Linked DNA regions of Methanosarcina thermophila TM-1. The protein of the gene in region 2 binds, or shares a complex with, the protein of the main gene of each other region. Links are inferred from orthologs where the notes say so. Each region holds a gene or a part of one and is shown on either strand. Other genes may lie near its edges. The genes, in order: MSTHT_RS10030 and fen.

Region 1 (15,266 bases), 480 kb from region 2 along the record:
CTTTAATCATAGCTTTTTTCTTAATTTCAATTCCAGATACGTCGAACCCTGCCTCTGCAGAATGTAAGCTCATACCCCAGGGACAAAGAATTGTGGGAAAACATCTTTTTTGAGAATGAGCAGTAACATTCTTAGGGAATCAGGGAATTATCTGGATTCTGGAGAGAACCGAACTCTGAATAAAATAAAAAAATGATTATATATGGAGTCTAACTTTGAATTTTAATTATGAGATTCAACTACGGAATTAGATTGTGAAATCCGATTTTGAAACTCAAATGTGAGATTTAATTGCAAATCTCTTAAATACTCAGAGAGAATATTTCCCAGGATTTCAATAGCATATCTAATTCAAGTTATCAGAATTTCTTGATTGATATATTCAAAATAATCCAAACTTTATTCGTCAGATTTTTCGATCAGTTAAAAAGAACAAATTTCAGGAAGGAATTCAGTTGACAGAGAATATTATAAAATCTGAGATTGTCTCAGAGTCTGAGGATTTACAGGTAAAATATGATTCAATCATAGAAAAAGATTCAAAATACGTCATGCAGACATATGGGCGACAGCCCCTTGTACTCTCAGAAGGGAAGGGAGCAATTGTCAGGGATATTTACGGAAAAGAATATATTGACTGCGTAGCAGGGATTGCAGTAAACAATGTTGGGCACTGCCACCCGAGGGTTGTGAAGGCAATCCAGTCTCAAGCTGAGAAACTGATGCACGTCTCCAACCTTTATTATACTGAAATTCAGGCCGAGCTTGCAGAAACCTTGGTCTCAATAACAGGTATGGAGCGTGTTTTTTTCTGTAACTCAGGCGCTGAAGCTGTTGAATCTGCAATGAAACTTGCCCGCGTGACTTCGGGAAAAAGCGCCTTCATCGCAGCTGAACATTCCTTCCACGGCAGGACTATAGGGGCACTCAGCGTAACCCATAAGAGCATGTACAGGGATCCTTTCATGCCTCCCGTAAGTTCCGAGACAACTTTCGTCCCGTACTCCAATGCTGAAGCTATCAGGCAGGCTATTTCGGAAGATACGGCAGCCGTTATTCTTGAGCCCATTCAGGGCGAAGGCGGAGTAAATATCCCGGATCCCGATTACCTCAAAGAGGTCAGGGAAATCTGTGACGAAACCGGAACCTTCCTTATCTTTGACGAAGTGCAGACAGGCTTTGGAAGGACAGGCACATGGTTCTGTAAAGAGCAATTTGGCGTGGAACCTGATATTATGAGTATGGCAAAAGCAATTGGAGGAGGCTTCCCAATGGGTGCTATCGCAGCCAGGGAGGGACTCAGCTTTGGGCGCGGACAGCATGCTTCTACCTTTGGAGGCGGGCCACTTGCCTGTGCAGCTGCACTTGCCTCAATCGAAGCAATTCGCGAAGAAGAGCTTCTTAAGCGCTCGAAAGAGAACGGGACTTACTTCATGGGGAAACTCAGGAACATGGACAGGGAGGACGTTATAGAAGTCCGTGGCAAAGGTCTCATGATAGGAGTCGAGATAAAATATCCATGCAGCAAATTTGTGGAGTTTGCAAGGGAATGCGGAGTGCTATTAAACTGTACTTCGGATTCTGTGCTTCGTCTGGTTCCTCCACTTGTAATTACGAAAGAACAGATCGATACGGTAGTTGATGTTCTTGAGCAGGCCTGAACTTATAAAAAAGGAGATCTTTGATATTGCAGAGTATGTTCCAGGAAAATCCATTGAGGAAATAGCTTCTGCTTACGGGCTTGATCCAGCTTCAATCATCAAACTCGGCTCAAATGAAAACCCACTTGGACCCTCTCCAAAAGCTGTTCAGGCGATGATGGACGCAGCTCCCTGTACAAATATTTACCCCTCAGCAGATGCTATAGAACTCAGGGAAGCTCTCTCGAAATACACAGGTTTTCCGGTTTCAAACCTCATAGCCTCAGGACCAGGAATGGATGGACTTCTTGATGGACTTTGCAGGCTGATCATTGAAAAAGGGGATGAGGTCATAATTCCTACTCCGACTTTTGCCTATTACGAGCTGCCAGCAAAGGCATGCGGAGGAAAACCGGTTTTTGTCAGGAGAAAACAGGACTTTTCACTTGATCTTGAAAAGGTTCTAAAAGCTCAGTCCGAAAGGACAAAAATAATCTTCCTCTGCTCTCCCAATAATCCTTCTGGGAATCTTCTTCCTGAAAACGATCTGAGGATAATTCTTGAAAATACAAAAGCTCTTGTGTTCCTTGACGAGGCATATGTCGAGTTTGCGGACAGGAACCTTGCTGAGCTTGTAAGGGAATACGATAATCTTGTTGTGGGCAGAACCTTTTCCAAGGCATTCGGGCTTGCAGGTCTACGGCTAGGTTATGGGATCATGCCCGAATGGCTGGCAAAAGAGTATATAAAGGCAGCCACTCCGTTCTCAGTAAGCCTTCCGGCGTTAAAAGCAGGAATTGCTGCCCTTTCGGATGTTGACCACCTGAGAAAGAGCATAGAAATCGCAAGAGTGGGCAGAGAATATCTGAAAGAAAAGATTCCTTTTACGGTTTATCCTTCCCAGGCAAACTTTGTACTTGTAGACGTTGCTCCTTTAAAAGCAAAAGCTGTTACACAGAGCCTCCTGAGAAAAGGAATTATTGTACGCCCTTGTGACTCTTTCAGGGAGGCGGGTGACACTTTTATCAGGGTAACAGTCGGGACTCGGGAACAGAACGAAAAAGTTATCAGGGCATTTGAGACTGTAAAGAATGAAGTTTAAAAGCTTCTCTTTACGGCTTATTTTTTTACAGAGTTGTTTGTTTCAACCGTTTGTCTTCTCAATTTCCAGTGTTAGCTGTTTCAAATGTTTGTCTTCTCAATCTCCAACGTTAGCTGCTTCAAATGTTTGTCTTCTCAATCTCCAGTGTTAGCTGTCTCAAACATTTGTCTCTTTAATTTCTAGAATTTTCATCAACGGGTAATTAAGTTCAGGGTCATACTCCATTCCAACTTTTACTTTTGAAGAACCATACCTTACGGTTATATTTACCTTAAGCATGGGACCCTGAAGTTCGGTATAACCAAATTCATTATTCAGCTTACTTCTCAGCATGTCCCTATCAATTTTTACTGAGATTTCTTCTACATAGGGCTGAACTGAAATGCTTTCCTGGATAGCCGTTTCAAGGCTTGAAACCGTGTTCAAGTTTACAGGAGAGCCCGTGAATTGATGATAAAGAGCTCCGAGTTTAATTCCTGCTTCAAAGAGTGCATTATCTTTGTCGGTTATTTTTTCCTGAACCAAATAAATCTCTCCCTTCCTAGAATTCGTTAGTCAGTGTCTTACTAAAGTGAACCGGTTTTAATTCTTTTCCTTCCTGGCGCTCAGTCTTTTGTTCCTATACTCCTTGCTACCCAGATTGTTTAATAGAGGGATCTTGAAAAAAGGAGAAAAAATGTATATCAACATAAGGATAAAAGGCAGGGTCGAGAAAATTCGCATATATTCGACATTATACAGGTAGAGAAACATAGTTATCCCGAAAATAGAAGAGATAAATGCAAGAATCCTGACATTCCTGATCTTGGGATAATTTACCGAGCTTACCATAAGAATAGAGAGACCAAGGGTAAGCGCTAAAAGAAAGTCTATTCTGACAAGACTTTCGTTCAGCAGCATATATGTAACAAGCATTATGCAGCCTGCAGTTATGGGAAGACCCTCAAAGCCTGTTTTACGGGGAGTTACAGAATTGAAACGAGCAAGCCTGAGCACACCGCAAACAGCATAAAAAGCTGGAAATATCGCAATAAGAGGGTCCGGTTCTCCGGCTACAGGGTTTACTTGCCCGAACTGTAGATATATGAGAAGAGCAGGAGCAACCCCGAAAGAAACTGCATCTGCCAGGGAGTCAAGTTGTTCCCCAAGTTCTCCTCCTTTAAATCGCCTGGCAATATATCCATCCGCTCCATCTGCAATTGCTGCAACAAGAAGTAAGATCAAAGCCAGAGAAAACCCATTCTGGGCAGCCGCAGTTTGAGATGTGGCAACCTGGACTGTAGCCTGGGCAGCTACTGCAATTGAACTAATTCCGCAGAGAAGGTTCAAGAGAGAGACCAGGTCCGGGAGCCTTAACATTTGAAATATGTTCATGTTCAAAATCCCTGTCATTTTTTATTGTTGCTATAATGGTTTTGCCTGCAAGTACCCGCTCTCCTTTCCGTACTATGATTTCAAAGTTTTGGGGAATTGTTACGTCAACTCTTGACCCAAAACGAATCATTCCAATGCGCTGTCCTTGCTCGATAAAATCATTTACTCGAGGATAGGAAACAATTCGTCTGGCAATAGTGCCTGCAATCTGCGTGACACTGACATCCCCATACTTGGTGTGAATAATAAACTCGTTTCTTTCGTTTCTTTCAGAGTCTTTACAGAAAGCAGGAAGATATCCTCCTTTTCTGTAAGTAATTTCTCTGATCCTTCCCGAAATCGGAGCTCTATTTACATGTACATTCTGGAGAAACATGAAAATACAGACTTTCCGGCCCCGAATGTCTATGACAGTGCCGTCAGCCGGGGAAACCATATAAGTATCCGAAACTTCCACCTTTCTTTCGGGATCTCTAAAGAAAAGAACCATAAAGAAAGTCAGCACCATTGATATGTAAGTAACGTGGGTTAGATGGGAGCTGTTCATTGCCTTGGAGAGAACCGCAAACGTTATGGTTATAAGTGCAGCAGTAAGAAGCCAGGGTTCTGAGCCTTTTGCAAGCATTAGCTTTAATCCCCCCCGGATCTGTGCAGAAGGGATCTCAATTCTTGAGAAAATATGATCCAGAGACCATCAATCATTCCGAATAGTTCGGGAAGAATACGAATCACCACATATGAAATTGCAAAAAGGGCAATACCTGAACCCGCCTTTGCAATATAATTATGTGCTATTATGAAACTGTCAGCTCCAAACCATTGCTCCCCATAAGCAACTACCACGAAAACATCCCTGATAAGATTAAGTATATAGATAACTGGCACGGATGCGATAAAAGCCATAGCCAGGCGGTTAAATGGAGCTCTCACTGCACCTATTAGCCCCATAAAAAGGGCAATGCTTTCAATTGCAGTACAGGCCAGTATTATCTCAACAGTGTATCCATTAAGTGTTATCATATTCCAGTCTTTCATATATGCAGGAATATCAAAGTACTGGAGAACCCAGAGAATCTGGGAGGTGACTCCTCCTATAATCCAGGTATTTAAAGGGGTGAAATTCGCAAATGGGAAATAAACTAGAGCTCCAAGTGCAGTGGCACTGGTAAGCATTGAGGTTATATCAAGGGAATCCGCTTCACCTTGAGCTGAAAACTTGGAATGTAACACTTCCCTATTTTTTATATAGAGAGGACCATTTTTATACTCCCGATACATGATATACGCTACAAGTAGACAAAACAGCGTCACCACTATTGTGAGGAGCACATTGGCATAGTCCTGGATCTCGAGATAATGAAGAGGTTGATAACCCCAATGGATGGAAAATGTGCCCCATCCAATCCCTCCTACCAGTTTACGAACCCTGAGAGTTCTGGGGATGATGGATGACGCAACCATTAACCCGACTGCGAGCCAGAGTATATTTTCTATCATTTTTCACGCACCTTTTTGCCAGAGGTAAAACTTAATTCTAGGTTTTGTTTCTGTTTCTGAAGGCTCAGAAAAGCCTCAGGCAAATTATGAAGCTTTCGGAAAGTGACATGTGAAGTCATTTAAAATAATTAATAGATTTTCATATAAGTTTCTAATAAGTTGAATAGTTCATTTATTAATAGTAAGGAATTCAAAGGTTATGGATTTTACTTTCTTTACCTATAAACTGTAGAATTATTACCTCCGTCAGGGTACTCATAAAGAGTGATTGAGCCTGCAAATAAGATAATAGATTCCTATTATAGAAGAATAACGTTACAAACATGTTCTCATTTATATAAAAGCGTAAAAACTAAAAAATTTCAAGATTAGGATAGAAACTTATGGTTTCGATAAAAGAGAAACATTTAAGAGAAGCTACTACGAGAAGCTACTGCATAAGGAATTTCTCTGCTTGACAGAAACTTGACTTACAATGTCAATATTGAAATATAATGACGAGTTTCTACGTTATGCACAATAATAATATTATTTTATTCTGGCACTCCTGCTAGAAAAGCTAATTCAGAAAGGGATTGATGACGGAAAAAGAAATCTCCCTGAAAATAAAGCGAAGGCGTTTTATGAAGCCTCAAACCCCTAGTTTAACCGTTGATACAGTAATCCTCTTTAAAAACAGGCTTGTGCTCGTGAAGAGAAAAAACCCCCCCTATCAGGGAAAATTTGCCCTTCCCGGCGGCTTCGTAGAAATTGGGGAAAGTACAGAAAACGCAGCAGCTAGGGAAGCTTTTGAAGAAACAGGCCTTTCAATAGAGATAATCAAACTAGTGGGTGTCTATTCCGACCCACACCGTGATCCCAGAGAGCATACGGTTTCGGTATGTTACCTCGCAAAAGGATCAGGAGAGCTAAAACCAGGCTCTGATGCAGATTCCGTCGAACTTTTTGAGCTTGATTCCATTCCTGAGTTAGCTTTTGATCACAATAAAATTATAAATGACGCAAAAAGTGATATTAATGCAATTCTGTCCAAAATGCAAAAGCATGATGTTTCCTAAAAATGGTAATTTTGAGTGTAGAAAATGTGGGAACATAGTACCTATAGAAGGCAACACGAAAAATTTTGTCTCCAAAGCCAAGATCGATGACCGTGAAGTAGTGGTTCTGGAAGGTGAACAGACTTCAGGTCTGCCAACAACAAATGCAAAATGTCCAGAGTGTGGAAATAACACTGCATTCTGGTGGCTCAGACAGCTCAGGTCTGCTGATGAATCCGAAACTCGATTCTTCAAATGCACGAAATGTGGATTTACCTGGAGAGAATACGACTGAAGTTTAATTCTCTTCTACCCACCTTTGAAAAATATGTTTCCCGGAAAAAAATAGATTTATAGATTTATCAGGCTACAGCTTCCTTTCTGCTTCAAACAGATCCTGAAGTCGCCCTGTTTTCTGACCAAGATTTATATAGTTGCCGGGAGTTTGAATCTAGTAATTTTCCGATTTCAGAAACCCATTTGGCTTTAGCCGGAAAATTGGTTCTCAAATAGAGCGAGGACTTCCGAATCTGTAAAGAAATTTATATATCTCAAGGGTAATAAAGAGCTTAAAATTTAGATCTATTTATTGGAGAAGAATTATGTTCAAGGCAGCAATTAATGCAGAGCTTCTGAAAGACGCGATTGCCGCATTGGCTGTAATTGTAGATGAGGTCAGAATTAAAATAAAGCCGGAAGGTATTTCGGTAAAAGCTGTTGATCCTGCCAATGTCGCAATGGGAATTTTTGAGCTTGGATCATCCGCTTTCGATGAATATAGCGCTGATGAGTCTGAAATAGGAATAGACCTGAACAAGATTATGGACCTGCTGGGAATTGCGGAGAAGAACGACACAGTCCGGATGGAACTTGAAGAAGGGAATCAAAAACTCCTGATTGATGTCGGAGGGCTGTCTTATACACTTTCTCTTCTCGATCCTTCTACAATTCGGGCAGAACCAAGAGTTCCCCAGCTAGATTTGCCTGCAAAAGTTGTCCTGAATGGAGCTGACCTCAGGCGTGCTGTGAAAGCTGCAGAGAAAATAAGTGATCATCTACTAATGGGGGTTTCTGATGATACCTTCTATATGGAAGCAAAAGGCGATACTGACCAGGTTCGCCTGGAGATGGGTAGGGACCAGCTGATCGACCTGAAGGCAGGTGAAGCCTGTTCTCTTTTCTCTCTGGACTATCTGGCCGACATAGTCAAACCTACGAATAAAGTCAATGAGGTAAGTCTTTCCCTTGGAAAAGATTTCCCGATACTCATAGATTTCGAGATTGCAAACGGTGCAGGCAGAATTTCTTATCTCCTGGCTCCGAGAATTGAGTCGGAATAATCCATGCAGGCTGACAAACTCGCATATTACCCTTTTATCTCAGAAGCATCTACCCATGTTGAGAGTCTGGGGATTTCCCTGGACAGTCTGCTTAATTCCTGGGCTTACCGGGCTGCAAGAGCTAGAGGGATAAAAAGGGTAAAAGAAGCTCTGGAAGGGGAAATTAAAAAGCCGCCTGTTTCCAGAGAAGCCCAGATTCTCTCAGAACTTCTCTCCTATCCTTTTGCAAGAATGCTGGTTGCCTGTGTGGACGATCAGCTCTTTACCAAGCGCTATGCTCTGGCAGAAGCCAAAGCTGCCTATACACTTTTGAGAAATGAAACTCCAGCTTTCTTGCTTAAATTCGGGGAAGATTTTGGAATTTCAGCCGACTTCAGAGATTCCTATTTCAGTATGCATTTTACGGACTATATCCGCTTTTCAAATTCCCTGAAAGATCCTGCCTGGAAACTTGCAAATCGCCAGTTAAGGGCTGGAGAGGTAAGAATTACAAAGGAAGAATTTGCAAGACTTCTTGAAGAAGCTATAAGGGAACGTATTGAACAGTCGTTTCCAATCCCTGAAATTCCTGCCGAAATTTCACGTTTTTGCGCCCCTTATGTTGCTGAAATAAAGGCTCAGTTTGAGGTTCAGAAGAAAAAATTTGGAAAAACGGACTTTGGGACAGTGGAACCTGAACTTTTTCCCCCCTGCATATCACATGCCCTTGCAAACGTACAGGGCGGAGTGAATCTTGCCCATTCTATGCGGTTTGCCATGACTTCATTCCTGCTCAACGTAGGCATGTCGGTGGATGAAATACTTAATCTCTTCAATATCTCCCCTGATTTTGACGCAGAAAAGACTCTTTACCAGATAGAGCACATTGCAGGTGCAACAGGGAATGTATACAAGCCTCCTGCATGTGATACCATGAGAACCTATGGCAACTGCGTAGGAAAAGATAGATTATGTGAAAAAATCAATCATCCTCTCGCGTATTATGAGAAGAAGATATATCTGAAAAACAAAGAAAGGGAAAAGGAAAAAGAGCAAGAAAAGGAAAGCAGAAAAGAAGAAGGAAAGATGCAAGAAAGCGTAGAGGAGCAAAAGAAGGAAAGAAAAGCAGGAAAAGAAGAATCAAAGGTACAAGAAAAGAAGAATCAGAGGAGCAAAAAAGCGTAAAGAAGAAAAAAGGAGAGAAAAACTGGAAAGAGAGAAGGAAAGGAGATAGAAAAATAAAATGGTAAAAGAAAAGATAAAAGAAAAAAGAAATGAGAATGAAAAGGGGATTTATAATTCAGAATACCTGGCATTATTTACAAAAACTGTCTGACAAACTCTTCTGGCATTAAAGTTCGCTTTACGGTTTCTTCAATTGACATGCCTTTATTTAAAAATCTTTTTACCACGCTTTCCATGGGCTCACCAACCTCAATGATGTGCATGTCAGGATCATAGAACCTGATAACCCTCTGTCCCCATGGCTGTTCTTTTAGTTCGTGCACATATTCAATGGAGTCCATGCCTTTCAACTTTTGAAGGAAACTATCCAGATCGTCTTCCTCAAAATATAGTTCAAAATTATTTGATTTTTGAGCTATGTCATCTTTGTTTATACCTATTAAATCCGAAAAATGGGATTTCAGGTGTATTGAAAAGCCGCTCTCAAATGATACGTTCTCACCGAAATCGCATTGTACCTTCTGATTAAGGATCTTTTCGTAAAAATTCCTGGAAGCCTCTATATTGTTAACGACAATGAGTGGACATATGAACCTCATTTTATTCCCTCCTTTGTAAGTAAACAAAGCATTGAATGCGAGTTGTTATCCCGGACTGCTCATGTAAAAGTTTTAGACAGATTCAGTAATTCATCAGAGTACCTTTATAGATTTATTCTGATCCAGCCTATTCATCCTGTGTGTTTACTTTTACTCCAAAAAAGCTACCCTGAAAAATTCCTCGAATATTCATAAAGTTACCTATTCTTCATCTACTCTTCTTTATTAATCTTACTTGACAGAATGAAAGTATTTTTTCAAATCCGCGAATGAAAGTTTCAGTATCAGGCAATTAAGCTAAAAAATCTCCAAAAAAGTCTAGAAATTTTTAGAAGTAACTCTGGACAAGCCTTAAAAATCTCTATAAAAATGCTCATAAAACCCTGAAAAAAATGAGAAATGAGATATACCTCACTTCAATAGTGAATCTGAATCCTAAAAATTAAAAATTTGCTCGCAAAGTGAACAACTGCACTTACTCTGAATCGTTAACTTTTACTTAGTCTTTTTCTTACATTGAACCTTTATTTTATCTCTATTTACCTTCTTTTGTATTCCCTGCATTTTTCAATGAATTTTTCCACCGGAAAGGTAGCTGGATGGGAATGCATATAACCTGCCAGGGTGTTGTGCTCGATAAGACCGTCTAAACCATTCTGTATTCCTTTTCCTCGCAGCATTTCATATGCGAACTTCGCATCTCGGTCGCATTCTGTAAGAGAGTAATGGAATTCGTGACCTCTGATGTTATGAGAAGAGAAGTTTTTATCCAGAGGGCGAGCTTCGGTATATCCGAGAGCTTTGAGCCGGTCTGTCATACGTGTGTTTGCAGGCACGACATCTGCAAGTTTATAAATCTTGTTCCCTACCTCATATCTCCCGCAGAGATAAAGCAGACCGCCGCACTCAGCATAAATGGGCAACCCGTCCGCTGCGAGATCCTTAAGTTTCCTGGTTGTTTCGGATTTCTCAAGGTTTTCTGCATAAAGTTCGGGATACCCTCCTCCAAAGTAAATTCCATCGACATCCGGAACCTCTCCTGCCATCGGGCTAAAAAATTCAATTTCGGCTCCGTGATCCTTGAAAGCATCAAACATATCATGATAGTAGAAACAGAAGGCTGGATCCCTAGCAATTCCTATCCTGAGATCTGCCTCTGGTCTTTGTATTTTCCTGATCTCCGGCACAGAACAGGGCTCAGCAAGTTCAAGCAAGGCATCAAGATCAACATTCTCCTCGATGAAAGCTGCCATTTCCTCAGTATTATAATCCTTTTCATGTGCCATATACAACCCAAGATGTCGGGAAGGAACCTCGATATCTTTTTTTCTCGGAATCGTTCCTACAACAGGTATACTCCCAGGAAGCGAATTTCTTACGAGTTCTGCATGCCTCGCGCTGCCTACTTGATTCAGAATAATGCCTGCAACCCTGACTTCAGGATCGAACTCAGAATACCCTTTCAATAGGGCTGCGGTGCTTCTGGACATGCCATGTACGTTAATCACCAGAATTACAGGCAGATCAAGTGTTTTTGCAACATGTGCGGAACTTGCGACCTCGGTAGAATCGATTCCGTCAAAGAGTCCCATAACTCCTTCTACTACCACAATATCCGCATCTGCAGCCGTCCGGGCTACCGTCTGTCCAACTCCGTCGGTGCCCATCATGTAGGTATCCAGGTTTCGTGAGGGACGCCCGCAAATTGCAGTGTGATGAGAAGGATCGATATAATCAGGTCCTACTTTATAAGGTTGGACCTTTAGCTGTCTGTGTTTTAGAGCAGCCATAATACCCATGGAGACTGTCGTTTTTCCGACCCCACTGTGGGTTCCTGCAATAAGTATTCCTTTTGTCATCTGCTGAATATTGTTGCCGTTAAAATATATTAAAGCTATTAATGCTGCTGCTTTAAAGCACCTTATAATTGTTTTCAGAAGAAAGAACCTTACCAGGGAAGTCTACCGATACCTAAGCAAATTATCTAATATGTTTAGATTTGTGAGGAAAGATATTATTAAAGCAGCTTGAAGAGTAGCAATAATTATTAACAAAACCTATTGTCAGCATTTAGTGACTACTCCCCTCACTGAAGTGAAGGGCATCTATCGATCTTACTAAAGTCAACAAATTTCTACCTCAAAACATATAAAATAATTGTAAAATCCGATAAAGCATTATAAAGCTTTAAATTCGTTTTTACCTCTTTTTGTGGGCTTATAAAGTGTTAAACAAATCTTATAAATTATTATATAATGCTCTTAATGTAAGTATTCTTATATATATAATTGAATGGATGGCTTTTAGTTCCAGGTCTTCTCAAGTCAGATGAGCAAGATCAGATGAAATCAGAGGAACTAATCGGAGGAATAAAAATGAATTCAAGTGGAAAATCAATTGCAAAAATTCTGGGATCTATTTTTTCTATATTAATGATCTCAAGTTTAATTACTGCAGGAGCAGTTTCCTGTGATACTCTTACAAAATCTGCAGATGATTCTGCAACTTCCTGTGACTCCCTTGCCGATTGTGACAAGGAATGTACCTCATGTGACTGTGAATCTGCTGCAGACTGTGAGCAAATAAACTGTGACTGCGAACTATGCGACTGCAATTCCATTATAGACAGCGAACAGGACGACTCTGAAGAGGAGGATTCTAAAGACCACGCAGACTGCAACAAAGGAAATTGTGATTCTTGCGACTGCGAATCTGTTCTGGAATGTGACCAGGCAAAATGTGACTGTGAATCCTGTGACTGTGAATCCATTATAAAATGTGAAGAAGACGACTCCGAAGTAATTGAAGAAGCTCCAGAAAACTGTGAAGATACTAAAGAATGTGAAGACATTGTAGAGACTCCAGCAAATGTCTGCAAGAAGGAGTTACTGAAATCCCCAGTTAAGCTTGATGATGTTAAAGAGGCTCCAGTAGATTGTAATGAAGCCTCAAAAGACGTCTGTAAAGAAGCTCCAGTATGTGAAGCTCCACAAAAAGATGTATGTGAAAAAACTCCAGTATGTGAAGACAATAAGAAAGTAGAGGAGACTCCAAAAGACGTCTGTGAAGAAGCTCCAGTATGTGAAGACAATAAGAAAGTAGAGGAGACTCCAAAAGACGTCTGTGAAGAAGCTCCAGTATGTGAAGACAATAAGAAAGTAGAGAAGACTCCAAAAGACGTCTGTGAAGAAGCTCCAGTATGTGAAGACAATAAGAAAGTAGAGAAGACTCCAAAAGACGTCTGTGAAGAAGCTCCAGTATGTGAAGACACTGAAGAAGTAGAAGAAGCTCCGGTAGAGTGTAAATAAATAAGGAAAATAGCATATGTGTTGGAGAGTATAACCAACTCTCCACACAGAATGTTGACATTTAACAACCGAATACAATTAGCTTTCAAATGAGCCTTCTCAGGCTATACATATTTAAATTCAGTTTTTGCCCAAACTTTATAAGCTGCTCATTTTTCAGGAGTTTTATGAATTTACTAAGAGGAAAGGTCACAGAAGATTTAATCTTGTTGAGTTTATATAATTAAATTTCCGTGCACATGGTTTTGCCTATCAATATTCTTTTACTCTGAACTCCTAACTTTAACACGGCAGTTTAGTTTGAAAATGAAATTATATGCCAAACAGATTATCTCTATGCCGAATGATCATTTTTATGACTGATAGTCTTTTTTGAGAAATCCGAATGTTTTATATTCCTTCGCCTGTGCACACTAACCTTAAGTAAAAGGTTATACCTACTCTAAAGTAGAGCAGCTAGAGTCTCAGGAAAGGATTGAGAAAAGAGGCTTCTACTCCATAAGCTGAAGTAACTCTTTTGCTAATTCAATTTAATTTATTTCCTGTTCTGGGCTTTTTCTCAAAGGTGCCAATTAAATTTGATATCAGGATATTATGGGCAAATCGTCTCAGATATAAAGTGTTTGTCCGCATATAACAAGGATAAACTCCTGAATATCAGTGAACCTTAAATATAACTTAACAAAGAGCTGCATGTCAAATGTTTAATAGGAGATTTTAATCAGCCATGAAGCAGAAAAATCCAGAAAAAGCTCCTGAAGTTGCGGAAGAAGACTCAAAGAAAATTCTTAAGGATCCTTATGGACGAAAGGTTACAGGGCTTCGAATATCGGTAACTGACAGGTGTAATCTTTCATGTATTTACTGCCATAATGAAGGTGCAGACTGCTCTACCTGCGGCCCGGTAGGAAGGGAAATGAAGCCGGAGTTAATTTGCGGGATTGTCAGGGAAGCAGTAAAATTCGGGATCAACAAAGTGAAATTCTCAGGAGGCGAACCTCTATTCCGAAAAGACTTTGAGGAGATCCTTGCCTGCCTTCCTCCATTAAAAGAGGTTTCTGCCACCACAAACGGTATTCTGCTTGAAAAACGTGCAAAAGCCCTGAAGGCGGCAGGTCTTGATAGGGTAAACATAAGCCTGGATTCTCTTGTGCCTGAGAAGTATGAAGCAATTACCGGAGCGCCCTCAGGCTCACTTGAGAAGGTTATCAGGGGTATTGACAGTGCAGTTGAAGCTGGACTGACTCCTGTGAAGCTGAATATGGTTCTCCTCAAAGGTGTAAACGATAACGAAATCGATTCAATGATGGATTTTATCCGACAGTATAAAGGGAAGGTAATTTTGCAACTTATAGAGCTTATGGATATTGATCCCAGGCTTTCAAAATACATTATTGACTCAAAAGACCTTGAACGAAGCCTGGCTGAGAAGGCAAGCGAAATCAAGGTACGAAACCTTCACCATCGAAAAAAATATATTATCGACGGGGCGGAAGTAGAATTTGTTCGACCTATGGATAACTCGGAATTTTGCGCCCACTGCAGCAGGCTAAGGGTTACAGCCGACGGAAAATTCAAGCCCTGCCTGCTTGTAAACGACAATTTAGTAGATGTCAGTGATGCAAAAAGTCCCGAAGAGATTGAGAAATTGCTCGAGCTTGCAGTAAGCCGAAGGAAGCCATACTACGTTCCTGTTAGGGTTCCTGAGAAGAAAAAGAAAATATGATATGAAGAACAATGCAGAGATCAATATGCAAATGAGGAGGGAAAAAATGAGGATTGAGCTTTCAGTAGACGGGAGAAGAATCCCTATGAACGAATTTGTCCAGAAAATAGTGATAAGCGTTATTAAGGCAATGGTAGAAACGTTACATACGGTCGACAGCGGATGGAAGGAAATCTCCATTCATATTGAAAGAGATGAAATTAAGGAATAAAGTGAGAAGGGCTTTTTCGGATAAAGTAGAAGATCAGGGCTTCTTAGTACTAAACCTTTTCATCTAGATATTTAGAGGTCGCTATAGTTTCAGGATTTTCAGTAATTTTAGATTTTCCTGGACTTTGAGCACTTAAAATTTTGCAACCCAGAGATAACGGAGCTTTTAGAGATACTTTTCGATCTCAGAAAAGTCTATCCTGGCAGTTGAATCCAGGGAGATCGGAGTTATTGAGATATACCCTTTCTGCATGATAGCATGCACATCG
Region 2 (15,303 bases):
GACCTACAACAAAGTTTTTGACTCCAAGTCCACCTTTGAGTTTCAAAGTGAATTTTCCAATTGTAATTCCTTTACTGTAAAGGAAACCAATTATGAAAGGTAAGAATGCAAGTGCAAGCAGTCCTTCTTTTGCGAGTACATAGCTTCCTATTACAAAGGTAAGCATGGAAACTGCAATTCCTATTTCCTTTCTTGAGCCGCTTAACTCCTTCCGGTTTACAATATCTTCTTCAGAGCCGAGTGCCCTATCAAGTGTATATACACTGTAGATTACGAGTCCTCCCGCAATGCAGGTAAGTATACTTGAGTTAGTCTGAAGCAGGAGGAAAGCAATATGAATTCTTAGCGCGCCTGAAAACGCAACTAAAATCGAACTTTTTAAGAGTTTAAGTGTAGCATTTCTTTGCTTAAATTCGGGGGCATTATTTCGTCTGTACCTGAGAAATCGTTCAAATCTTCCGAAAAATACATTGGAGCTCATAAAATTAATACTGGACGACTTCCAAATATTATTTACTCGATATAAGATTTTTTGATGTGTCTAAGATATGAGGAATCAACTACGGTTTAGAGGAATGAACTAATATTAGTCGAATAAACTAACCGTTATTATAATGAAATTATTTTTCTCATTATTCCATAAAAAGATATTAACATACGTTATATAAGAAATCGTAATACTTGAAATCTCAAAATCAGTGAATTCAAATAAATTTACTGAGTGGCTCCAATGGAAACCCTGGAAAAGTTATTCAAATTACACCAGAATAAAACCGATCCTAAAACCGAGATTCTCGCCGGGCTGACTACTTTTGTAACAATGGCTTACATAATTTTTGTAAACCCCACTACCCTCAGCAGCAGAGGGATGGATTTCGGAGCTGTGATGGTTGCAACCTGTCTCTCAGCAGCAATCGGGACTCTCATTATGGGGCTGTGGGCTAATTACCCATTTGCCCTGGCTCCTGAATGGGATTGAACGCCTTTTTTGCATTTACTGTAGTTCTCAGCATGAATGTCAGCTGGCAGGCTGCCCTTACTGCGGTACTTATCGAGGGAATTATCTTCATCCTGCTAACTCTGACAAGATTCAGAGAGGCTGTAGTCAATGAAATTCCGAAGAACCTTAAAATTTCGATAAGTGCAGGAATAGGATTCTTTATAGCTTTTATCGGGCTTACAGGATCAAAGATTATTATTCAGGATCCTACCACCTTTTTAACTCTGGGAAACCTGAAGGAAACAACGGTGCTTCTTTCCATACTTGGCTTCACTATAATGATAGTGCTGCAGGCTTACAGAGTTAGGGGGCAATTCTATGGGGAATACTTGCAGTGACCGTTCTGGGGATGGTTCGTGGTATTGCAGAATTTCCTGACAGATTATTTTTAATGCCTCCTTCTCTCGCTCCAATAGCTTTCAAGTTTGATTTCTCGATCCTTACCAATCCCGACTTCTCTATTATCATGTTCGCCTTCCTCTTCACGGATTTTTTTGATACAGTGGGCACTCTGGTTGGAGTTTCCTCAAGGGCGGATTTCCTGGACGAGGAAGGAAAACTTCCCAGAGCCAGAGAAGCTCTTATGGCTGATGCCATAGCCACATGTGCCGGTGCAATTATGGGAACGTCTACAGTTGCTACTTACGTTGAAAGTGCATCAGGGGTTGAGGAGGGGGGAAGGACAGGACTTACTTCAGTTGTAGTAGCAGGATTATTTTTGCTTGCGATTTTCATATCGCCAATAGCAGCTGTTATTCCAGGGTATTCTACCTCTCCTGCCCTTATTGTGGTAGGAATTATTATGATTCAGGGCTTAAGAGACCTCGATTTTGAGACCTGGACCGAGGTTGCCCCTGCAGTAATTACCATTCTGATGATGGCATTCAGCTATTCAATTGCAGAAGGAATTGTCTGGGGCATAATTTCCTACACCGCGATAAAAATTGGAAGTGGAAAATTCAAAGATATAAGCTTAATCATGATTTTCCTATCTCTGATTTTCCTGTTAAAGGAAATATATCTTTAAGAAAATTCAAGAAAATGCTCCCCTGAAAGTTTTTTTATCTTGGGAAAATAGTCTTCAAACGAGAAACAGTCCAATAATAAAAATAAGGGATTACGAGAAATCCCAGCAGGCAACTGCCAAAAACTAACAACAGAAGGCAAAAAGCCCAGAGATAATGGAGTATAATTGTTATAAAGGAACTATTTTCTTTCCATACGCTTCGTTTAATACCTGACCGAGAGCTGTGTAGATTGCAGCGAGTCCTGTGAAGATTCCTTCATAACCAGCTATTCTCAGTATTCCAGCACCTGCCCCCTCGGCACCCAGGTAGTTTCCAGCTGCAAGCAGGAAGAACAGAATTGCAAGGGCTATAAAAACAACAGAGAGAGCCTTTGAGCCTTTGAGCGTACCTATGAACATGAAGAAGGTGAAAACTCCCCACATGAACAGGTATGCAGCAAATGCGAATGAGTCTGTAGCGAAGCCTGCAAAGTCTGGAGACTTAGGGAGCAGGACATTACCTACTAGCGTTAGCCAGAAAAGCCCGTATGAAGTAAAAGCAGTAGCCCCGAAAGTATTTCCCTTCTTCCATTCCTGGATTCCGGCAATGACCTGAGCCAGTCCACCGTAAAAGATGCCCATAGAAAGGATCATAGCGTTCATCGGATAGAAGCCTGCATTGTGTATATTCAATAGTACAGTCGTCATCCCGAAACCCATCAAGCCCAGAGGAGCAGGGTTTGCGGATAAATCCGTAATTTTTACATCACGAATGTTCATAACATCTTTAATATTTTGACTCATTGATTCAGATCCTCCTTCCCGTTAACCGGTGATTTAGCCTGAACTCCTAATGAAAAACTTATTTAGAGATATTAGACTGTTTTTAGGATCTGTTTTTTACCTCTTAAAAAGATATGTCATTGTTAATAGTTATAGAGTTTACGATACAGTCAAAAGAAAAAAAGCAAAGACCGGTCATTTGTTTGACTCATTAGGCAAATAAGGAATAAAATCTTTGTTTTAAGCCATAGTTTGCCCTGTAACAAGCAGCATAGAAATTGAAAAAAATGGGGGGAAATCGTTAATTTTACATCTTTGTCTGTTAACTGTTGAGTACTTGAAGATGGCTGCAAAGGCGGCTTCAGCAGCACAAAAACCACAGTTAAACCTGATACTGAAGTGTTACTTCACACTGAGAGGCATTAATATTATCCTCTCAGGGCATTTTTTGCCGCGCCTGCCATCAGATTTCCTGAGTCAGCACCTGCACTCCAGGCTGTGAAGATCAAGGCTATAGTTGCCGCAAAAAAGTCCATGGTGCTGAAGTAGCTACTGCAACTCAGGTGCAAAGATATAAGGAGTAAACGTTACTGGCTTTTTCTCCAGAAAATTCAAAAAGAAGAAGTCATAGCTCCAGAAATAAGCTGAAAAAATATAAAACTAGCCTTTGGCTTTATTCTTTGACCTTCACAGGTCTTATCTTTTCTTCAATCTTGCGTTCTGTCTCCTCGGAGATCTCTTTCATACCGTGCTCACTAGCCATGTGGACTTTAGCATGTTCCATAACTTCTTCCTTTGTCTTTGCCTGGACACGAAAGTCACATTTCTGCTCTAGATCTCTGCAGCAAAATAGCATATATTCAACATCTGGCATAAATATCCCCCAAATTCTATTTTAATAAATAATTTTTAAATGAATAACGTTTTCGATCAGCCCTTGCTAAATAAATCCCGAAAATTCTCGGATTTATCTAGCGATGTATATAATTTAACTTTACACTTTTATATTCTAAGCCTTTTTAACAGATATACGCCCGAAATTGTAAAAATAAAAAATGAAAATTAAATGGCAGACTCCTTTTTCTCACTCGCTGGAGCAGTCTTTGGGGCAGCTATTGCAGGTGGTCTCATCAGTACAAATGCTACTATAATGCCAAGTACTGACAGCACAGCGACATATGGGAAGACATTGATGTATCCACCCAGTATGTCTTTTGCCGCGCCCGCCATCAGATTTCCGATAATAGCACCTACACCATAAGCTGTGAAGATTAAGCCATAGTTGCGTGCATAATCTTTGGTGCCAAAATAACTGGCTGTGGCTGCGGGAGCAATAGCCAGCCATCCACCGAGACAGAGCCAGAGCAGTGAGAATGCAATTGCATACATATTGACCGATGCCGGATTGAGGTACACCAGCAGGGATGCGATTATAATAAGGACATATGATAAAATTGCGGCTCTTGATGGAGTAAGCTTATCCGTTAACGTGCCGAAGAGAGGTCTTCCGCCTGCGTTACAAATTGCAAACGGCAGAATGAGGTTAGTCATCAGCACACCTGCAGTTAGTTCATCTATGCCTGCATTGCCAGCAACCTCCATACCCGCGGGCTTCGCAACGCCTATAGCCATGAGTCCTGCAAGAGCACCTATAGTATAACAGACCCAGAGACCGATAAAGGTCTTGGTTCTTATCATTTCTTCTCTGGTAAAATCAACTTTAGAGATACCTCCTATCGGTGCAGGTTGAGTCCAGCCTCTCGGGCACCATCCTGCTGGTGGGAAGACAAGGAACATTGAAAGAATCACAATCAATGCAAGGAAACCGATTCCCAGGAGACGAAAAGTATTAAATATCCCAAAGTTTGCGGTCAATATATCCGCTGCCTTCCCGGTAACAAACGCAGAGAAACCAAATCCCAGCAGTGTAAGTCCTACTGCAAGACCTCTCTTGTCCGGGAACCACCTTGCGGAAGTTGTAATCGGGCAGCCGTAAGCAATACCAACGCCCGTACCTGCAACAAAACCGTATAGAATAGCCAGAGATATCGGCGAAGTCGCAAAAGATGCCAGAATCCAGCCTAATCCTACAATAACCCCACCGATCATTCCCACCTTTCTGGGTCCCATGCTTTCTATGTATCTGCCGACCAGCGGCATGGTTACCGCAAACATGGCTAGGGACACGATATACGGTAGCTGCATCTCAATTGCGCTGACCGTTAAACCAAAACCTCCAGCTGATACAGGATCTGTAAAGATTTTCCTTAATGGCACACTGAGTACACTATAAGCATAAACAGCACCCAGGCAGAGTTCAATAATGGTGCCGATGATAACTAATATCCATCGCCCCGATTCGGCGGGCATACCCAATACCTTGACATCATCTGCCATAAGTTTAACACCCCTGAAAGAAAATTATCTACTCTTTTTCTATGCAGGCAATAAATGTCGAAGACTTACGCAGTTGAAACAAAGAATGAACGGCATTAAACTTTTTAGCTGCCTAAAACGTAAACTGCGCTGTAATTTTGTTGTGTTTATCTTTGAATCTCGTGCGTAAATCCTGTATTAGCCTGATTAGCAAATACTCAGCCTGCTCAAAAACGGCATTCACAAGCCGTTTTTGATAGAAAATGTTAGCATAACACTAACCGATAAAAAAAAGCATAATCAGTAACCAGTAATTAAAATCCAAATCATAAGAATTTCATAACCCCAAAAATGGTTACTGGTATTTTACCCAGGCTGAATAGTTGCCTCTATTTAACGAGGATCTGTACAATTTAGTTTTGCCAATCCCCCATTATTTTACTCGGCTCCTCCCATATTTAAACTTGATGGATATTTATCAGGATTATTCATTATAGTATTAAAAGTTGATTCTAAGGGCTTACAGTATAGGCTTAACTCTCCAATTAATCAAAAAGCGTAGCAAAAGAAATATTACTGCCCTTCACATCGAATATTTAGAGGCATTTTCTTCAGGGAACTGGTACTGATAATGATTTTTTAAAAGAGATTACCAGAAACGGAGAGGGGTGGTTAATATGCTGAAGAGCAATCCAAAGACTTCGTGGAATAGCACAGAGCGCATGCCGACAGTATCGGCAACTGCTTATGTGGATGACTCAGCTATACTAATAGGGGATGTGAGGATTGGCAATAATGTATATGTCGCGCCTGCGGCTTCACTCCGGGCGGATGAGGCTTACCCTATTATTATAGGTGACGAGTGCAATATACAGGACGGCGTAATTTTTCACGGCCTTGAGGGTAGCTCAATTGAACTTGGAAAGCGCGTCTCAATAGCCCATGGAGCCGTAATTCACGGTCCTATTAAAATCGGCAATGATAGCTTTGTGGGTTTTAACGCAGTGGTGCATGCATCCACTCTAGGAGAGAGGTGCTTTGTAGCCCATGGAGCGGTAGTTATAGGCGTAAAGCTCGCAGATGGAAAGTTTGTGCCACCTACTACTTTAGTTGATACACAGTATAAAGCCGATGCGCTTGGACCTGTCCCGGATGACCTCAAACACTTCAATGACGAGGTAATCAAGATAAATAAGGAGTTTGCTGCCAGCTACGGTCTAAAGTCCAGAATGAGGAGAGTAGGGGTAAGATAGAGATCTTTTATTTCACTTGCTGGAATGATTTGCAGGCAGTTGTTGTTGCACCCAGAATACAATTAATTACATAGTTTAAGATATTACATATTTACATTATACAATAATTATAAATATACAATATATGATCATGCAATTATACAGGATTTCATAATAAGATATTTATGAACATATGTGGAATTTGCTTCATATGACTCAGGCAAAAAGACCTCTTATGCTTATTATTCTTGATGGCTGGGGCTACAGGGAAGCCAGAGAAGGAAATGCTGTTCTGGCAGCCAGAACCTCAAATCTTGACCGCCTGATAGAAGAATATCCCTCGTGCTTTCTGGAATGCTCAGGAGAAGCCGTTGGTCTTCCGGAAGGTCAGATGGGAAATTCTGAGGTAGGGCATCTGAATATAGGAGCAGGGCGAATTGTTTACCAGGATCTTACCCGCATAAACCTCGCTATCAGGAATGGAGATTTCTTTGAAAATCCGGCTTTTTTGAATGCTATCTCAAACGTCATAGAAAATGACTCAAGCCTGCATCTCATGGGGCTTGTCTCTTACGGAGGCGTTCATAGTTATATAACCCATCTTTATGCCCTTATCAAACTTGCAAAGGAGAAAAGGTTAAAAAAAGTTTATGTACATGCATTTCTGGATGGCAGAGACGTGCCTCCCAAAGCTGCTCTCAATGATATAAAGGAGCTTGATGCTTTTTGTAAGGAGAATGGGATTGCTAAGATTGCAACAGTATCAGGGCGCTACTATGCAATGGACAGAGATAAACGCTGGGACAGGACAAAACTTGCCTATGATGCCCTGACTCTGGGGGTTGCCCCATATAAAGCTCCGGATGCCGTTACTGCGGTTTCTGAAGCTTACAGCAGAGGAGAAACTGACGAGTTTGTGAAGCCGACTATAATCACGGATTCAGAAGGAAAACCCGAAACAGTCATACGTGATAATGATTCTGTGATTTTCTTTAATTTTAGACCTGATAGAGCACGGCAGCTAACCTGGGCTTTTGTAAATAAAGATTTTGAAGGCTTCCCCAGGGAAAAACACCCGAAAGTGTACTATGTCTGTATGGCTCAGTACGATGAAACTCTGAATTTGCCTATAGCTTTTCCACCTGAAGAGCTGAAAAATGTACTTGGTGAGGTTTTGAGCAAGCATGGGTTAACCCAGCTTCGGATTGCCGAAACCGAGAAGTATGCCCATGTGACTTTTTTCCTGAATGGAGGGCAGGAGAGATGCTATGAAGGAGAAGACCGCTGCCTCATCCCGTCCCCAAAGATTTCTACTTATGATCTCAAACCTGAAATGAGTGCATATGAAGTTACGGACGAAGTGATAAAAAGAATCAAAACAGGAAAATATGACGTGATAATCCTTAATTTCGCAAATATGGATATGGTAGGACATACTGGAGTTTTTGATGCCGCAGTAAAGGCTGTAGAAGCTGTAGATAACTGTGTGGGAAGAATTTCAGCGGTTCTGAGAGAAGTGGGAGGTGTAGCTCTTATAACTGCGGACCATGGGAACGCCGAACAGATGGAAGATTCATCTACCAATGAACCTCACACTGCACATACCTCAAATCTGGTAAGATGTATTTACGCTGGAAATCATGAAGTGAAGGCTCTTAAGAATGGAAAACTATGCGATATTGCGCCAACTCTTCTGGAAATTCTCAAGATCAAAAAACCGGAAGACATGAAAGGGGAGTCCCTTATAATAAAAGAGTAATTCGACAAAGAAAGGGTGTAGATATAGAATTAAGCAGAAAAAAGGCATATGAGTCCTTAGACGTCTATATTCTCTTCTGCCCCATCTACTATTCTCTTTTGCCCCTGCTCTCCTCCTTGCCCTTTTCTTACTTTTTATATCATTTTCACAAAAATTAGGTTTTGATAAGATAATTATTAAAAGATTAAATATCAGCAGCTATAATAAAAGAACACAAATAGTTCACAAGTCATGAAATTTAAATCCAGTACTGGAGTTTAACACTGATGATCGAGATAACTACCCCTTCCCGAATTCACATGACTCTTATTGATATGAATGGAGAGATCGGAAGAGTTGATGGAGGAGCAGGATTGACTCTTTCCTCTCCCAATATAAAAATTACGGCAGAAGAAGCCGAAGGCGAAGGAGTCATTATAGAAGGTCTGCAGGATTTTGCCGATCGAATGAAAAGAGCTGCAGAATCTCTGCTCCCTGAAGGGAAAGGAATTAGAATCAACGTAAAGGAAGTGTACCCAGCCCATGTGGGTTTTGGATCAGGGACTCAGTCTTCCCTGGCCGCAGCAGCAGCTGTAAATGAGCTTTATGGGCTTAATAAAAGTGTTAGAGAACTTGCAATTGCAGTAAAAAGAGGAGGAACTTCAGGTATAGGGGTAACTGCTTTTGAGAGGGGCGGATTCATAGTTGATGGAGGCCATAGATTTAAGGATAAAGGTGGTTTTATGCCGTCGGCTGCCAGTCCTGCACCCCCAGGACCCGTACTCTTTAGGGAGGACTTTCCTGAATGGGATATGGTAGTAGCAATCCCTAAAGATAAGGGAATGCATGACCAGGCGGAAATTGACACTTTCAAAAAATTTTGCCCTATCCCTATAGAGGAAGTCAGGGAGATCGCCCATGTCGTACTTATGCAGATGATGCCTGCCGTAATAGAGAAAGATATCGTGAGTTTCGGAGCCGCAGTGAATCATGTCCAGACTGTCGGGTTCAATAAGAGGGAGAGCCTTATCTGGCCTGATTTTGTAAAGAATATTGCTTCTTTCATGCGTAGCAGGAGTTATGGAGCCGGAGTAAGTTCCTTTGGACCTGTAGTATATTCCTTTGTAGACAATAAATCCGAAGCCAGGCAGCTCCAGGCAGAAGTTCAGGAAATGCTTAACGAATCCGTTGGCGGGAGTGTCATCCTTACAAAGGCAAAAAATACCGGTGCAGAGATATCCAAAGTCTAAAACCTTAAAATTCAGTGCGAGTGAGAAGGGAGATTGTCGTGCTCATGCTCAGACAGTCTGTGAAATGATTCCCCTGCTGAACCGAGTGGGTCCACGTGCACGACTACGTTGGAGAGATAATCCAGGCTGTGCATCATCCTGTGCCGTACCTCCACGGCAATTGCGTGCCCTTCTTCGACCGAAAGCATTGGGTCTACAGCAATGTTTACTTCTGCGTATAACCTGTGTCCTAGCCAGCGAACCCTTACCTCAGTAACATCTTTTACCTCTTTTACTTTTTTGACTGTCAGGTAGATTTCGTCAACAATATCCGGTTCTACACCATCAAGCATGCGGGAAAACACAGATTTGCCTGCATCCCAGACGATTTTAAGAATTGCAATTGTGATGAGAAATCCTGCTAGAGGATCAGCTACTGGATAACCCAGCCAGATCCCAAGTGCCCCTAAAAGCACGGCAAGGCTTGTAAAACCATCTGCCCGGGCATGGTAACCATCAGCCACAAGAGCCGCACTTCCAATCTCCTTTCCTATTTTGATTCGGAATCTCGCAACCAGCTCATTTCCAAGAAACCCAACAATAGAAGCTGCCATTACTCCTCCAAGAAACTCCACGGGCTGCGGGAAGAAAAATCTGGAAATTGACTCATAGGCTGCAACAACTGCGCTAAGAAAGATTAACAAGACAATTATCAGGCCTGCAAGATCCTCTACTCTGCCGTAGCCGTAAGTGAAACGCTTATTGGGTTTTTTTCTGGAAAGAAAAAAGGCGAGACCCAGAGGAACCGCAGTTGCGGCATCGCCGAAATTATGGAGCGTGTCAGCCAGAAGAGCTACACTTCCCGAGAACCAGAAAATGAAAACCTGAAAAAGGGCTGTGGCTATCAGCCCAACAAAGGACCATTTGACTGCATAAAGCCCCCTAGAGGTGGAGAGAAGCTCAGGGTCCACAACTCCATGAGTATGAGCACGCGAGTGTTCTTTCCGGGAAGTGTTCGGACCTGTTTTTATCTGTCTCAGACCTCCTTGACTGAAAATTTGAGATAAGATTTTATAAAAGAAAAATTTGGGACAAGGATGTTTCTGAATAAACCCTTTTCAAAACCACTGGTCAAGGGTCCTCTGTCGGGCTCCGGAGGTTGCTTTAAGCCGTTCTACAGCTTTTTCTACCCTGTCAACCGAGAAGTCGTGATCTTCACAAAGGAATTTGAAGAGCCTTTCAGAGTCAGGCTTACCCCACTTTATTTCGTAGTTGTCCGTTACTTCAGGATGGAGAAAAATTTCCCTGATTCTGTCCACAGCTTCGATCTCCACCCCTTTTTCACGGAGCACAGCGTAAATATCTCCATGCTTTTTAATAAGTTTGAGTGCTGTTTTAGGACCTACCTTTTCCAGTCCTTTGTTGTAATCCGTTCCCACACATATTGCTATATCTATGAGCTGCTCCTTGGTAATTTCCAGGGCTTTGAGAGATTCTTCCAGCTCAATTATCTCGGGCTCGACATCAACATAGACGTTTTTTCCGGGAAGCTTGCGTTTTCCCGTGATTGCCAGATTCCGGACGACAACCGGAGCTCCGAAAAGAAAGGAATCATAATCCTGTGATGCAACACAATTCGCATCTCCTTTAAGCACAATATGTGCAGCCTGCGCTTCTCCTTCACAGGGAGCCTGAACAAAAGGAATTCCCATAATATCAAGCAGGTACTTGGAATCTTCAATGATCTCCTCATTTACCTTTGAAGAAGCCTGAGCATACTTATAAGCTGATTTTAAATCTCCTGCAGCCTTTGCGCTTTCCCACTTCTCCCATGAAGATTCCCTTACTTCTTTCCTTTTATTCAGAGTTTCGGACTTGAGGTCAGGAGGCTTGCCGTCAAAAACAAAAAGAGGCTTGATCCCGGCTTCAACAAGGCTTGCTGTCCGGTAGAGCAAGCCTGAGAGATGAGAGGTTACTCTCCCTGTAGAATCGATCAAAGGAGTTCCATCCCGCTGGCGAATAATGCTCAAAAACTGGTGCAGTGCGTTAAAACCATCAATTGCAACCACCTGGTTTGCAAAATCCGAAAGCTTAGCTTTTCTCTTCTGGAGCAGGTCGCCTATATCTGTGCCCATGTTTTCCCTCGAGTATCTGAAGTTTCCCTGAAGTTTTAGAGCTTCCTTTAATTTCTTTTTTATTTCGTCTTTAATCTCTGGTTTTCAACTTTTCTTTAGAAAGCCAAGGTTAGGATGTAGATCAAGGGTTTTACTGCAGATCGATATCAAATCAGATAACTTTACCGCAATGCAGCACCCAACATTTTTTAGACAAGTTTTATTTTTATCACAGTTGTTTTATTCGTTGATCTATACGTCTTATAGGTGCAATAGTTTTATATTTACCGCGTATTTACGGTTATCCTGAACCTATTGAATGATAAAATAGATACTATTAGAAATAGCAACTGCTCAGGAGTAGAAGTGAAGTAATCAGATTTATGGAGTTTCAGTTCAATTCACGGACTGTTGCCTGAATTAATAGGAATACAGTCAAATTAACAGGATCTCTTAGTCAATTCTGAGGTTCAGATCAGGGATGGAACTTCAACCAGGTTACAGTGTTTATATCCACCAGACCTTCCTGAGAGATAATCAAAGCTATCCAGTATGGAAAAAGAAAAATACAAAATTTTAAGCCTTTACATGTACCTTAAAAGTCAAAATGTACCTTAAAAGTCAGGCATTAAGGTCAAGTCGAACATCGATCACTGAATCTTCATTTGCGTCTATTTTGGATATTGTCAGCAAATTACCATTTCTCTCCAGTAAGGTCGCTTTCGTTACCTGTACCTGGTGGCCATCCGTCTGTTTTATATTGTTGTTTTTATGGATAACCAGGAGCTTCTGTCCCCTCTCAGCTCCTTCCCCTATTTTCGACACTATGTTTTTTATGACCTGTTCAAAATCAGAATAAATCAAAATTTCCGATTTATTTGCAACCCTCTTGATAATGCCAATCGGTTCCAGATTAAGGTGCATATTAACTTTCCTTCTTAACCTGCTTACACAAGTAATCAAATAATACTAACTATGAGTAATAATAACTTACGATGCTCAATATCTGAATTATTATTTTTTGGTAATCATAATCTCAGATATTCTCCTTTACTACAGAAGATCCCGTATATATACTTTACTAAACTGCGGAGCTTGTACACGAAAATTCTTAATTAGAAGCAAAGTAGATCGAAAATTAGCGAATATTACGGTTAAAACGAATATTGTTAGTAACAAATTTATGCCCAAAATCAAATGAAACTCGAAAACCTGCTTAAAAAATTTTTAAGTTACTGTTCTTTTAAATTAATATCTTTATTTATAAAGCCCTACAATATAGAATGTGCACTGAAGAGTGTTAAATGAAAGAGAGTTAAATATATCTATAAAAAACTATATCTGCATGTTAGCAAAATTTGAATATACGATCATAATCTTTTTTAAAAATCGAAAATTAAAACCAGGGTCTTATAAAAAATAATTATAAATAAAGTTTAGTGATACTTTCTGCGGTTGAATTCATAGATTGCGTTATCAACTTTGCTTGCGAGCTCATTCATTCTTTCTTCAATCTTTATTCCCGTGCTCTCCATATTGACCTTGAGAGTGCGGTCCTTTGCTTCTATTTTATCTTCGAGCTCCTGAAGCTTGTTGTTGATAGATATGAGCATAACAGACAGCGTTCCAACCAGGACCATAACAGAGAGAATAATCAGGGGGTTTGTGGGTCTGTATGCAAACCTTCTAAGCCACTCAAAGGATAGAAGAAAGGCAGACAGAACCATCACAGCAAGAAATACAGTATCTCTAGTTTCCATCGTATACCTCTAACATACCTGTAATATTTTTCCGCATACACAAGTATTCTGTGATAGCATATCTCAAAATTATTAAGCGGGGATACTTGCGTTTAAGTATTTACTGCTTTTCTATTTTTACTATTTTCTATTTTTACTATTTTCCATTTTTGTTTATTTTTTAAACAGATATAATATATAGTTTTTTTACAGGCTACTTATCTATAGTCCTATTCTGTCACTTTTATTATTGTTTCTGCCAAAAAAGACAGTGCCTAGGTATATATACCGAAAGTACCATTGAGGAAAACTGCATTGTTGAGATACATAAAAAGAAGAATGCTTTCCAAGTAAAATCATTATATAAATATTCAAGAAGAATCGAAGATAAATATACAGTAAATATATAAAGCAATAGATGAGGGATACTGTTAAGAATTAAGGAGTCTAACACTTGAGTTCCAGTGAACGATCAGTTAAAGATTATTTACCTATTCTCTCCATGGGAGGATTAATCCTGATAGTGCAGATTCTTGCACTTTTTTTGTCCATGCCCATGAAAGCTAACGAGATGCAGGCTTTTGAAGACCCAACCCAGGTGTCCTATTCCATATATTATATTGTAATGATCCTGGTTTTTACCCTGTTTGTCCTGATAGCGCTAAAGAGAAACATGAAGTGGACAATCAGCCTTTTTATTTACCTGGCTATTATAAGCACACTTTACTATGTGTTCTTCGCCCTATTTACCCTCATTCCGGATCTATCGGAACATGTAGTCAGTGCAGCTTCAGCCGTGCTATCTATAGGAATAACAGTCTTGCTCTATAAATATCCAGAATGGTACATAGTTGACATTGTAGGCGTTTGTATTGCAGCCGGGGTCAGTGCCCTGATAGGAATTTCCCTTTCAGTAATCCCTGTAATAGTACTTCTGCTACTTCTTGCAATCTATGATGCCATTTCGGTATACAAGACAAAACATATGATTACTATGGCTGAGGGAATAATGGATCTGAAGCTTCCAATCCTGTTCGTAATACCAAAACATTCGAATTACTCCTTCTTGAAGGAAGATTTTAAACCTGGAGAAACGCGTGAAGCTTTTTTCATGGGTCTTGGAGATGCGGTTATGCCCACCCTGCTGGTAGTCTCGGCAAACGTCTTTATAGAGAACAATGGAATTTCGTATCCAGTCCTCGGGGCTATGCTGGGTACTCTTGTAGGGCATGCAATACTCTCCATTCTGGTGATGAAAGGAAAACCCCAGGCAGGACTTCCCTTCCTGAATTCCGGGGTAATCCTGGGGTTTTTTGCTGGAGTCCTGATTTCAGGGGCTTCAATAATGTGAAGTTAACTTTTCTTTAAACTTATTTTATGAGATCATGCTGGATTTCCAGATTTGCAAAGATTTTTTTATTTATAGGGTAATCAATTGGTATGCCCAAAAGAATTGCAGTGGTCTTTGATAGCGCCGGAACCCTTCTACAAATGTACAGAGTAGCAAAGGAAGTCAGCACCGGAAACATCCTTGAGAATATAGAGAGTACTGCTATTGTCGCGCAAAAGAATGGATGTGGGCTTGTAGTCCTGAACGCCGAAAGTGATATAATTCTGGGCTCAAGAAAAGACATGCCTATATTTGAGTTTATAAAAGAATACAGGGTTTCAATAGGTATAAGCTGTTCAAAAGGAAAATTTACCCCGGAAATTGCATATGAAATCATAAGAGGAACATCACCTAGAATGAGTGATATACATGATGTGCTGAAGGCAGTCACAACCCGCTGCCCTAATGTTTTTTACCTTGCAGCTGGCATGATAGTTGACTCTGAAGCCAGAAACGTACCCTATGTACTGAGCACAGGCGGACACGTATTCGATACCACGCTACAAACGGTTCAGACTCTCCATTCCATGAAAGTAGATACGTATATAGCATCCGGGGATAGTCATTTAGCTCTCACACAACTGGCTGAGTTCATAAACATTCCACAGGAGAGAGTCTTTGCCCTTTCAGACACCCTGAAGAAGGAAAAAATTGTGCTTGAGCTAAAAAACAAATATGAAAAAGTAGTCATGGTAG

Evidence for each region.
Region 1: the proteins of fen (region 2) and MSTHT_RS10030 are in contact, whole or in part, in a crystal structure (PDB 1RXZ), measured with the Archaeoglobus fulgidus proteins. The link is inferred for Methanosarcina thermophila TM-1 from one-to-one orthologs. Residues at the interface, in WP_010877775.1 of Archaeoglobus fulgidus: Lys326, Ser327, Thr328, Gln329, Ala330, Thr331, Leu332, Glu333, Arg334, Trp335, Phe336; in WP_010877842.1 of Archaeoglobus fulgidus: Asn43, Val44, Ala45, Met46, Pro120, Arg121, Pro123, Leu125, Gln151, Met192, Ser194, Asn218, Tyr219, Pro220, Ile237, Leu238, Ala239, Pro240, Arg241, Ile242, Glu243, Ser244.

The regions. Positions count from the first base shown.
Region 1 is NZ_CP009501.1:2,321,626-2,336,891, reverse strand. Bases 6,288-9,121 are described here. They hold MSTHT_RS10030 (DNA polymerase sliding clamp), read left to right. Parts: upstream 6,288-7,252; coding sequence 7,253-7,990; downstream 7,991-9,121. Other genes in these bases: priL (DNA primase regulatory subunit PriL), read left to right, coding at 7,994-9,121; MSTHT_RS10035 (transcription factor S), read left to right, coding at 6,631-6,945; MSTHT_RS10040 (NUDIX domain-containing protein), read left to right, coding at 6,288-6,671. In the rest of the region: MSTHT_RS10070 (acetylornithine transaminase), read left to right, coding at 456-1,661; hisC (histidinol-phosphate transaminase), read left to right, coding at 1,642-2,742; MSTHT_RS10060 (dihydroneopterin aldolase family protein), read right to left, coding at 2,899-3,267; MSTHT_RS10055 (archaetidylserine synthase), read right to left, coding at 3,325-4,116; MSTHT_RS10050 (phosphatidylserine decarboxylase), read right to left, coding at 4,049-4,741; artA (archaeosortase A), read right to left, coding at 4,747-5,613; more of MSTHT_RS10040, read left to right, coding at 6,237-6,287; more of priL, read left to right, coding at 9,122-9,154; MSTHT_RS10020 (glyoxalase/bleomycin resistance/dioxygenase family protein), read right to left, coding at 9,289-9,753; MSTHT_RS10015 (cobyrinate a,c-diamide synthase), read right to left, coding at 10,293-11,612; MSTHT_RS10010 (hypothetical protein), read left to right, coding at 12,129-13,061; GTP 3',8-cyclase MoaA, read left to right, coding at 13,789-14,787; MSTHT_RS14820 (hypothetical protein), read left to right, coding at 14,834-14,998; 5'/3'-nucleotidase SurE, read right to left, coding at 15,164-15,266.
Region 2 is NZ_CP009501.1:1,836,355-1,851,657, forward strand. The notes cover bases 9,492-12,362. They hold fen (flap endonuclease-1), read right to left. Parts: upstream 11,500-12,362; coding sequence 10,483-11,499; downstream 9,492-10,482. Other genes in these bases: MSTHT_RS07975 (cation diffusion facilitator family transporter), read right to left, coding at 9,492-10,335; MSTHT_RS07985 (hypothetical protein), read right to left, coding at 12,100-12,362. Outside these bases: MSTHT_RS07935 (UbiA family prenyltransferase), read right to left, coding at 1-481; MSTHT_RS15370 (solute carrier family 23 protein), read left to right, coding at 731-979; MSTHT_RS15375 (solute carrier family 23 protein), read left to right, coding at 970-1,338; MSTHT_RS15380 (NCS2 family permease), read left to right, coding at 1,335-2,027; MSTHT_RS07945 (acetate uptake transporter), read right to left, coding at 2,196-2,810; MSTHT_RS07950 (DUF1059 domain-containing protein), read right to left, coding at 3,463-3,663; MSTHT_RS07955 (L-lactate MFS transporter), read right to left, coding at 3,852-5,186; MSTHT_RS07960 (gamma carbonic anhydrase family protein), read left to right, coding at 5,843-6,418; gpmI (2,3-bisphosphoglycerate-independent phosphoglycerate mutase), read left to right, coding at 6,609-8,156; MSTHT_RS07970 (beta-ribofuranosylaminobenzene 5'-phosphate synthase), read left to right, coding at 8,423-9,385; more of MSTHT_RS07975, read right to left, coding at 9,397-9,491; more of MSTHT_RS07985, read right to left, coding at 12,363-12,402; MSTHT_RS07990 (hypothetical protein), read right to left, coding at 12,915-13,238; MSTHT_RS07995 (presenilin family intramembrane aspartyl protease PSH), read left to right, coding at 13,672-14,568; MSTHT_RS08000 (HAD family hydrolase), read left to right, coding at 14,658-15,303. UniProt on the Methanocaldococcus jannaschii protein: Structure-specific nuclease with 5'-flap endonuclease and 5'-3' exonuclease activities involved in DNA replication and repair.